One region of the Arthrobacter sp. FW305-BF8 genome, then DNA from elsewhere that is predicted to be linked to it. Evidence: predicted binding sites of a transcription regulator. Region 1 holds the regulator's gene; the other holds the start of a gene.
The links. The regulator HrcA, encoded in region 1, represses chaperone genes, less so after heat shock. The targets are predictions, from matches to a motif close to TTNGCACTCGNNNNNNNCGAGTGCNAA.

Region 1 (5,230 bases):
CTAAGTTCACAGTTCGCTAGCGGTCCCGTCAGCGAAGCGTTCGGCTGAAGTTACCAGCGGTCCGGACTTACCAGCGGTCTGGGCTTACCAGCGGTCTGGACTTACCAGCGGCCGAGGACGTCGCTGGCAACCACGACGCCGGCGGGTCCCGCCGTCGATGACCGCAGGACGTGCGGTCCCAGCAGCGCCGTTACCGCCCCGGCGCTGCACAGCCTGGTGACCTCACGGGGGCTGATGCCCCCTTCGGGACCAACGATGAGGAGGACCTCGCCCGGGTCCGACGCCTCCCGGCGCTCCTCCGACCACTTGCCCAGGACCCGCCGCAGCGGCGTCACCGCGTCCTCGTGCAGAATCACGGCAAGGCCGGCTTCCGCCACTTCCCTGGCCAGCGCCTGGGTGTCGACGGCGGGCCTTACCTCGGGGATCCAGGCGCGGCGTGCCTGCTTGGCGGCGGCCGTGACGGCCGACTGCCACTTGCCGTGCGCCTTGGCCGCCCGCTCACCCTTCCAGCGGACGATGGAGCGTTCCGACTGCCACGGAATCACCGCGTCGATGCCCAGTTCGGTGGCGGTTTCGATCGCCAACTCGTCCCGGTCGCCCTTGGCGAGGGCCTGCACCAGAACGAGGCGGATGCCCGGCCGCGGTTCCACATTGACGGAGGTGCATTCGACCGTCAGCTCGGCGGGGGCGGCTTCCGTCACGGTTCCGGTGATGCGTTTGCCGGCGCCGTCGGCAATGTCAACCTGCTCCCCCACCGCCAGGCGCTTCACGGTGACTGCGTGCCGGGCCTCGGCACCGTCCAGGACGAACACCGAACCGGGAACAGTGCTGTCCAGCGCGCCGGCCGGGGTGAAGAATACGGGGTTGCTCACCGCTACAGGTTACCGAGGCGGTCCCGCAGCTTGGCGAAGACGCCGCCGCCGGCTGCGAGCTTGCCCTCGGAGAACTGCTCGCCGCGGAGCTTGGCCAGCTGCCGCAGCAGGTCCTCCTGGGCGGGGTCGAGCTTGGACGGCGTTTCCACCTGCAGGTGAACCCTGAGGTCACCGCGGCCGTAGCCGCGCAGGTGGGTGACGCCGAGGCCGCGGAGGGTGATGATCTCGCCGGACTGTGTGCCCGCCTTGACGTCGATCTCCTGCTTGCCGTCGAAGGTTTCCAGGCTCAGTTCCGTGCCGAGGGCGGCGGCGGTCATGGGAATGTTGAGCGTCGCGTGGAGATCGTCGCCCTCACGGACATACGTGGGGTCGTTGTTGACGCGGATTTCCACGTAGAGGTCGCCGGACGGCCCGCCCGCCGGGCCGGCCTCGCCCTGGCCGGAGAGCTGGATCCGCGTTCCGGTGGCCACACCGGCCGGGACCTTGATGGTCAGGGAGCGGCGGCTGCGGATGCGGCCCTGGCCGCTGCACTCGTTGCAGGGGTCCTTGATGACCGTGCCGAAGCCCTCGCACGAGCCGCAGGGGGCGGCGGTCATGACCTGGCCGAGGATGGAACGGACCGCCCGCTGCACCTGGCCGCTGCCGCCGCAGATGTCGCAGCGTTCCGGGTGGCTGCCCTCGCGGCAGCAGGACCCTTCGCAGGTGGGACAGGTGACGGCCGTGTCCACTTCCAGCTTCTTGTTGACGCCGAAGACGGCATCACGCAAGTCGATCCGCACGCTGATGAGCGCGTCCTGTCCGCGGCGGACGCGGGACGCGGGGCCGGAGGTGCCACCGGCGCCGAAGAAGGTGTCGAAGATGTCCTGGAACGCGAATCCCTGGCCGGCATAACCGCCGCCGCCAAAGCCATTGTCCGTGCCGTTCTCGTTGCCGGTGGTGTCGTAGACCCTGCGCTTCTGCGGATCGGACAGCACCTCATAGGCGTGGGTGACGGCCTTGAACCGTTCGGCGGCGTCTTCCCCGGGGTTGACGTCCGGGTGAAGCGAACGGGCCAGCTTGCGGTAGGCCTTTTTGATCTCCTCGCCGGTGGCTTCCGCGGAGACTCCAAGAACGTCGTAGTGGCTGCTCAAAGTTCGTATCTCTTCCTCGTTGTACTGCCTGTTGTCAGGGGATGTCCGGGGCGTGCGGTCACGGGCCCAGAATCCTCGAAAGATAGCGGGCCACCGCGCGCACGGCGGCCATGGTGGTGGGATAGTCCATCCGGGTAGGGCCCAGTATGCCCACCTTGGCGGTGGCGTCGGGGCCGTAGCCCGTGGCCACCACTGAGGCCTCGGCCAGCCCGTCGTAGGGGTTTTCGCGGCCAATGCTGACGGCCACGCCGCGCGGGTCCTGTGCCATGTCGCTCAGGAGCCGCAGCATAACCACCTGCTCCTCGAGGGCCTCAAGGACAGGTCCTATGCTGAGCGGGAAGTCCACGTTGGACCGCGCCAGGTTGGCCGTTCCGGCCAGGACCATCCGGTCCTCCCGGCTGTTGTGGGCCAGGCCCTCCAGCCCCTTGCCGAGGGCCATGGCAACGGAACGTTCGGCCGGCGTGCAGCCGGCCACGACGGCGGCCAGATGCTGGGGCAGGATGGCCACCGGCGTTCCGGCCACACCGGTCATGAACCGGGTGCGCAGGGCGGCAAGAGTGTCGTCTGACAGGTCCTGTCCGGCGTCGACGACGCGCTGGTCAACCTTGCCGGAGTCTGCGATCAGCACGATCAGCACCTTCCGCGGGGCCAGCAGCACAAATTCGATGTGCCGGACCACGGCCCGGCTCAGGTGCGGGTACTGCACGACGGCGACCTGGTTGGTCAGCTGGGACAGGAGCCGGGCCGTCCGGTCCAGGACGTCGTCGAGGTCCTCGGACCCCTCGAGCAGGGTCTGGATGGCGCGCTTCTCCGCCGGGGAGAGCGGCTTGACCGCCGAGATCTGGTCGACGAACAGGCGGTAACCCTTGTCCGTGGGAATCCTGCCTGCGCTGGTGTGCGGGGCCGTGATGAGGCCCTCATCCTCCAGTGCCGCCATGTCGTTGCGGATGGTGGCGCTGGAAACGCCCAGATGGTGCCGTTCCACCAGGGCCTTGGAGCCGACAGGTTCGCGGGAATGGACATAGTCCTCCACGATGGCGCGCAGCACCTCAAGCTTCCGTGGTTCGCTCACAGTCCACCTCCTTTTGGCCGTTACCGCGCCGGGCGTTGTTCCTGCCCGTCAACGCTGTGGTTAGCACTCGACATGCCTAAGTGCTAACAAGTCTAATATGAGTCGCCGCGTTGTTAGCATTGGTACCGCTCCGGGCGAAATTCCGGACGCCTGTCCCCCGGCGGCACGCCCGCGGCCGGAGCGGCTCCTTCCGAATACAAAGCGGTGAACGAATGCAGTACCAGACCTGGGGCCCGCAGGAGATCGCAGCGCCTGCCAAGAACAGCCTGCCCGAGGTGCCGGTGGAGCGCGGCATGGTGCTGGAGGACGTCCAGTCCGGCTGGGTGGGCGCAGTGACCCGGGTGGAGAAATCCGGCGGCATGCACGTGGTGGCGCTCGAAGACCGCCGCGGAAAATCCCGGTCCTTCAAGCTTGGCTTCGGATTCCTCCTGGACGGCCAGCCGATCCGCCTGATGCCTCCGGCGCCCAAGGCGAAGCCCGCGGGATCGGGCACGGCCGGACGGACGGCGTCGGGTTCGGTGCGGGTGGAAGGGCAGCGCGCCCAGGTGGCCAAGGCCAGCCGGATCTGGGTTGAAGGCAAGCACGATGCCGAACTCGTGGAAAAAGTCTGGGGCGACGACCTCCGGGTGGAGGGCATCGTCGTTGAACCCCTGCACGGCATCGATGACCTGACGGCGGCCGTTGCGTCCTTCCGCCCCGGCCCCGGCCGCAGGCTGGGCGTTCTGGTGGACCATCTGGTCCCAAATTCCAAGGAGTCCAGGATTGCCGACGCCGTGATGGCGTCCCCCGGCGCCGCCGGAAACGTACTGATCGTCGGCCACCCGTACGTCGACGTCTGGCAGGCGATCCGCCCGTCGGTGCTGGGCATTCCGCAGTGGCCCGTTGTACCGCGCGGCACGGACTGGAAGACCGGTATCCTCACCGCCTTCGGCTGGCCGCACGAGACCAAGGAGGACATCGGCCTCGGCTGGCAGAAACTTCTCGGCGCCGTGCGCACCTACGCCGACCTTGAGCCCGCCCTGCTGGGCCGGGTGGAAGAGGTCATCGATTTTCTAACAGTGCCCTAATTCCTATCGCTACGCTCCCCGGATTCAGCGTTGAGCCCACGATTGCCCCTACGGCCCGGTATCCTTGGTACGGCGGCACCGCACTGCGGCCCCGGCGCCAAGGCACTATCGCACCAACGCAAGCTTAAGGAAGACACCGTGGCACAAGACGCTCGCGACCGCAGGGACACACAGTCCGGCCAGGACCTGCCCCAGTACCATGGCGTTCCGGCCAATGCGCTTCCGCTGACCGCCGGCGAGGACCGGCAGTGGGCCACCCTGGCGCACTTCGGCGGCATTCTCGGCTGTGTTCCGGCCCTGCTGATTTACCTCATCTTCCGCGACCGCGGCCCGTTCACCGCGCAGGAGTCCAAGGAAGCCCTCAACTTCACGCTGCCGGCGACGATTGCGGCCTTCGTGGCCAACCTCCTGGTGCTGCTTCCGGTCGTCGGCAATCTGTTCGCCGTCCTGGCCACACTCATCTGGATTGCGCTGACCTGCTTCGCGGTGTCCGCCGGTGTCCACGTCAACAAGGGCCAGCCGCACCGGTACCCGTACAACCTCCGCTGGATCAAGTAACCGCGCTGGAATAACCAGACAGCAACGCGGGGTCACTTCCAGCCCAATTCCCCAGGGATATTGGGCTGGAACTGACCCCGCGTTGCGGTTTCAGGACTAGTCCGGCAGGATCCTGCGGACCACGGCATCCGCCAGCAGGCGGCCCTTCAGCGTGAGGACCAGGCGGCCCCTGAAGGCGGCCTCGGGCACCACCAGGCCGTCGGCGATCAGCCCGGCCACGGCCTTCCTGCCCGCCGGCGACAGGGCAGCGGTCTCGAGCCCCGAGGAAAGCCGGGCTTCCAGCATGACCTTTTCGACGCCCCGGGTTTCCGGGTCGAGCGTTTCACGTCCTGCCGCCGGCGAGACGCCTGAGCCGAGCCGTCCGGCATAGGCGGTGGGATGCTTGACGTTCCACCAGCGCACCCCGCCCACGTGCGAATGCGCGCCCGGGCCAATGCCCCACCAGTCGTCCCCGCGCCAGTAGGCGAGGTTGTGGCGGCACGCCTGCTCCGGCGTCGCGGACCAGTTGCTGACCTCGTACCAGTTCAGGCC
Region 2 (5,230 bases), 700 kb from region 1:
TTGGGTGTGTTCCTTGGTTTTTGGCACAAATAACCCCTCAAACGGCAGCACAAAGTAACCACGTTACCGTTTCGTGATTTTTCAGACCAATCTGACGCGCTGGATGTGATCCCCGTCTCAACTGGGGAAACGCCACAGAAAACGCCAAGAAGGCCCGCCCAGCGGCTGCTGGACGGGCCTTCTTGTGAAGCCGCGAGGGCGGGCTGCAGCCTAGTGGCTGTGGCCTGCGTGCTCGTCTTCCTCGGCCGGCTTGTCAGCCACGAGGGTTTCGGTGGTGAGCACCAGCGCAGCGATGGAGGCTGCGTTGCGAAGAGCGGCACGGGTGACCTTGACGGGGTCAATGACGCCCGCCGCGATCAGATCCTCGTACTCGCCGGACTTGGCGTTGAAGCCGTGGTTGTTGTCCTGCTCGGCAACCCGTGCGGTCACAACGTAGCCGTCGTGGCCGGCGTTCTGGGCGATCCAGCGCAGCGGCTGGACCAGGGCACGGCGGACGATGCCGACGGCGGCAGCCGCGTCACCTTCGAGTGCCGTGACGGCCGGGTCCTCGTCGAGCGCCTTCAGCGCGTGGATCAGGGCGGAACCGCCACCGGCCACGATGCCTTCTTCGAGGGCGGCGCGGGTGGAGGACACTGCATCTTCGATGCGGTGCTTCTTTTCCTTCAGCTCAACCTCGGTGGCTGCGCCGACCTTGATCACGCCGATGCCGCCGGCCAGCTTGGCCAGGCGTTCCTGCAGCTTTTCCCGGTCCCAGTCGGAATCGGTGCGGGTCAGCTCGGCGCGCAGCTGCGCAACGCGTGCTGCAACGTCCTCGGCCGAACCTGCGCCGTCGACGATGGTGGTGTTGTCCTTGGTCACCGTGATGCGGCGGGCGGTACCCAGCACCTCGAGGCCAACGGAGTCCAGGCTCAGGCCCAGTTCCGGGGACACAACCTGGGCGCCTGTCAGCGTCGCGATGTCCTGCAGCATGGCCTTGCGGCGGTCACCGAAGCCCGGAGCCTTGACGGCAACCACGTTCAGGGTGCCGCGGATGCGGTTGACGATCAGCGTGGACAGGGCCTCGCCGTCGACGTCCTCGGCGATGATGAACAGCGGCTTGGAGCTCTGCAGCGCCTTCTCCAGCAGCGGCAGGAATTCCTGCACCGAGGAGATCTTGCCCTGGTTGATCAGGATAAGGGCGTCCTCGAGGACGGCTTCCTGGCGCTCGGTGTCGGTGATGAAGTACGGGGACAGGTAGCCCTTGTCGAACTGCATGCCCTCGGTCAGCGCCAGCTCGGTCTGCGTGGTGGAGGATTCCTCGATGGTGATCACACCATCCTTGCCGACCTTGCCGAATGCCTCGGCGAGCAGCTCGCCAACCTCGTCGCTCTGCGCGGAAATGGCGGCAACGTTGGCCACCTGGGTGCCCTCGACGGGACGGGCGTTCTCCAGCAGGCGCGCTGCGATGGCCTCGACAGAGACCTCGATGCCGCGCTTGATCTGGCCAGGAGCGGCGCCGGCGGCAACATTGCGCAGGCCTTCCTTGACCAGTGCCTGGGCGAGCACGGTTGCGGTGGTGGTGCCGTCACCGGCGACGTCATTCGTCTTGGTGGCGACTTCCTTGGCCAGCTGGGCGCCAAGGTTCTCGTACGGGTCGTCCAGTTCGACTTCCCGGGCGATGGTCACGCCGTCGTTGGTGATGGTGGGGGCGCCCCACTTCTTGTCCAGCACGACGTTGCGGCCGCGGGGACCAAGCGTCACCTTAACCGTGTTGGCGAGCTTGTCGATGCCGGCTTCAAGCGACCGGCGGGCAGCGTCGTTAAACGCAAGCTGCTTTGCCATGGTTTGTCCTTTCAAGACAGAACCCCGCGCAGCCGCCCGGTCCGACAGAATCAGACTCGGGCAGCGGCACGGGGATCCAAAGAGTTACTTAACGACGATCGCCAGAACGTCGCGGGCGGAGAGCACGAGGTACTCGGTGCCGCCGGTCTTGACTTCGGTTCCGCCGTACTTGGAGTAGATGACGACGTCGCCAACAGCTACGTCGACCGGTACGCGGTTGCCATCTTCGAAGCGGCCGGGGCCTACTGCAACAACTTCGCCTTCCTGCGGCTTCTCCTGGGCGGAGTCCGGAATGACCAGGCCGGAAGCCGTGGTCTGCTCGGCTTCGAGCGGGCGGACAACAATACGATCCTCAAGAGGCTTAATAGAGACCGACACTCGGACCTCTCCTTTTCGTCAAAATTCATGGACAGTAAAAACTGTTGCGCCGTGGCGGCAGACCGTCGTCGCGGTGCCGGCAGCAGCCAGGCTGGCAGCTCTTCGTGTGTTAGCACCCTCCTAGGGAGAGTGCTAATGATGACTCTATGTAAGGGGTTAGCACTCGGTCAAGGTGAGTGCCAGAATTTCATCCGCCGTAACCCGCACGGACCCGATTTCGGCGGGCGGTTCAGCGCCCGGCGAGGTCGTCGAACCCCAGGTCCGGGCCGCCGTCGGCCTCTTCGTCCCCGGCTTTCCGCTGTTCGCGGACAAGCACGACGGCGGCCGCCGCCGCGGTCACGACCGACACGATGAGCGCCACGATGCCGCCAACGCGCGCCCCCAGGTACAGGTCCCGGATCTGCCGGGCTTCCTCAGTGGCGTCGCTGATGTTCTTGCCGCCCACCGAGTAGACGGTGGCATTGAAGGAATCCAGCAGGAAGATGATCACCAGCAGGACAAGACAGACGACGGCGGCAACGGCTCCGGCGATCAGCACCGGACGTGCGTACCGGACCAGGCGGCTATGCTGTGCCGGACCGGGGCCGGTGCTTTCGGGCTGACCTGAATCGGACTGACCTGGGGTTGGCGTTGCGCTGGATTCCATTCAGACCACCCTATCGGGAAGAGCAGGCCGATCGGGAAGAGCACGGGCGGCCGCTCCACTAGGCTTGATCCCATGTCTGAAGCACCGCAGGACCAGATCGCCCCGCTCCTAACCGAAGAAGGATGGGAGCTGCTGGCCTCGCTCGGACCCTACCGGGAAGACGACTCCTTCAGCCTCAACTCAAGCCTCCGCAAGGGCGGCCACTCCCCCGAACTCGTGTCCGCCGTCCTGACACAGTCACGGCTCCGGACCAGGGCCGAGGCCAAGTTCGGTGAGTTTGCCCGGCAGATGCTCTTCACCCAGGCCGGCCTGGAGCAGGCCACCCGGCTCAACGTCGCTGCCAGGCACGCCCAGCGCTTTGCCCAGGCTGGCGTCAGCCACGTTGCGGACCTCGGCTGCGGCCTCGGCGCGGACGCCATGGCCCTGGCATCCCTGGACATCGCCGTGACCGCCGTGGAGGTCGACGAGACCACCGCCGCCTGCGCCACGATCAACCTCATTCCCTTTCCCCACGCCACGGTGGTCCATTCGGACGCAACGTCCGTGGAGCTGGAGGACGGGGCCGGCGTCTGGCTGGACCCCGCCCGGCGCACCACCACCACGTCCGGCACCAAGCGGATCTGGGACCCCGAGGCGTTCTCTCCGCCGCTGTCCTTCGTGGAGTCGCTGGCCGCCGCCGGGCGCGCCGTCGGCGTCAAGATGGGCCCCGGCATGCCGCACGAGTCGGTGCCTGCCGGCTGCGAGGCACAGTGGGTCTCGGTGAACGGCGACGTGACGGAAGTCACGCTGTGGTTCAACGCCGTGGCCCGCCCGGGCATCCGCCGGGCCGCCCTGGTCATCGGTGCAGAGGGCGCCGCCGAACTCACCAGCGGGGAGGAGTTCGACGCCGGACCCGTGGCCCCGGTTGGCCCGGTGGAGGGTTTCCTGTTCGAGCCGGACGGCGCCGTCATCCGCGCCGGGCTCGTGGCAGACCTCGCCCTCGGACTGGGCGGCCACCTCGTGGACGAGCACATCGCCTACATTTGCGCCCCGGAGCTGGTGGACACGCCGTACGCCCGGGCCTACCGGGTTCTGGAAGTCATGCCGTACAACGTCAAGGCGCTCAAAGCCTGGGTCCGGGAGAACGGCGTCGGCGTGCTGGACATCAAGAAGCGCGGCACGTCCGTCACTCCTGAGGAGCTGCGCAGGCAGCTACTGCCGGCAGGCAAGGGGGCGGGTAAAGCCGGCGGCAAGGGCGCAGCCAAGAAGACAGCCACCCTGGTCCTCACCCGGATCGGGGAAGAAAGAGTGGCTGTCTCCGTGGAGCCCGTGTAACCGCTGGCTGCTACAGGGCTTACTGGGCGCGGACGAACGCTTCGGCGTCGCGGACCTGCTCCTCGGTGGGGCGGATTCCCGTGTACAGCACAAACTGCTCCAGCGCCTGAATCGTGGCCACCTCCGCTCCGGTGATGACCTGCTTGCCGGCCGCCCGCGCCGCCTTGATGAGCGGTGTTTCTGCCGGCAGCGCCACGACGTCGAAGACGATCTTGGCGGCCTCGATGGTTTCAGCGGGGAAGGACAGCGCGTCCGCCTCCGGTCCCCCGGCCATCCCCACCGGCGTGACGTTGATGACCATGTCCGCTGTGGCCTCCGGGCCGCTGCCTAGCTCGGCGCGCCAGGCAAAGCCGTATAGATCGGCGAGCGCCCGGCCGGTTGCTTCGTTGCGGGCGATGATGGTCACGTCCTTGAACCCCGCGTCGCGCAGGGCCGCGGCTGTGGCCTTCGCCATGCCGCCGGCGCCCTTGAGCAGCACCGATGACCCGGCAGGAACGGCGTTGCCCTCCAGCAGCTGCTCGATCGCCGTGTAGTCCGTGTTGTACGCCGTCAGGCGGCCGCCGTCGTTGACGATGGTGTTGACGGAATCGATGGCCTTGGCGGACGGGTCCATGGCGTCCACCAGGGCGATCACGTCCTCCTTGTAGGGCATGGAGACGGCGCAGCCGCGGATCCCCAGGCCGCGGACGCCCGCGATCGCCTGGGCTAGGTCGGTGGGCGCGAAGGCCTTGTAGATCCAGTTGAGGCCCAGCTGGTCGTACAGGTGGTTGTGGAAGCGGGTCCCGTTGTTGCTCGGCCGGGCCGAGAGGGAAATGCACAGGGTCATGTCTTTATTCAGAATCGGCACCCCTCCATTAAACGGCGGGGCCGGGTTTATTACCTGAAGCCGGTTGTTATTTGCAGCCCGTGCCGGCCCGGTAGGGTCCGACGGCGGCCGGCAGCTTTCCGGGGGCGGTGGCCTTCCCCATCAGGACGGCCAGCAGCGCCTTGTACGCTCCGGGCGTGCGGCCGTAGAGGGCGATCTTCGTGGGCGCGACGGACTGCGCCAAGGGCCACGGGGCATCCAGTGCC

Region 2: the regulator HrcA is predicted to act here: its motif matches at 2,356-2,382, upstream of groES (co-chaperone GroES).

What each region holds. Positions count from the first base shown of each region.
Region 1 covers NZ_CP084561.1:2,735,752-2,740,981, forward strand. Annotated here, with positions in the region: gene LFT45_RS12165 (GerMN domain-containing protein) at 1-4, shown strand, start outside; gene LFT45_RS12170 (16S rRNA (uracil(1498)-N(3))-methyltransferase) at 102-872, opposite strand; gene dnaJ (molecular chaperone DnaJ) at 875-2,002, opposite strand; gene hrcA (heat-inducible transcriptional repressor HrcA) at 2,061-3,074, opposite strand; gene LFT45_RS12185 (DUF3097 domain-containing protein) at 3,287-4,141, shown strand; gene LFT45_RS12190 (DUF4870 domain-containing protein) at 4,280-4,699, shown strand; gene hemW (radical SAM family heme chaperone HemW) at 4,796-5,230, opposite strand, start outside.
Region 2 covers NZ_CP084561.1:3,433,381-3,438,610, forward strand. Annotated here, with positions in the region: gene LFT45_RS15440 (acyltransferase family protein) at 1-27, opposite strand, end outside; gene groL (chaperonin GroEL) at 211-1,821, opposite strand; gene groES (co-chaperone GroES) at 1,906-2,199, opposite strand; gene LFT45_RS15455 (hypothetical protein) at 2,429-2,845, opposite strand; gene LFT45_RS15460 (class I SAM-dependent methyltransferase) at 2,918-4,159, shown strand; gene LFT45_RS15465 (shikimate 5-dehydrogenase) at 4,179-4,985, opposite strand; gene LFT45_RS15470 (glycoside hydrolase family 3 N-terminal domain-containing protein) at 5,053-5,230, opposite strand, start outside.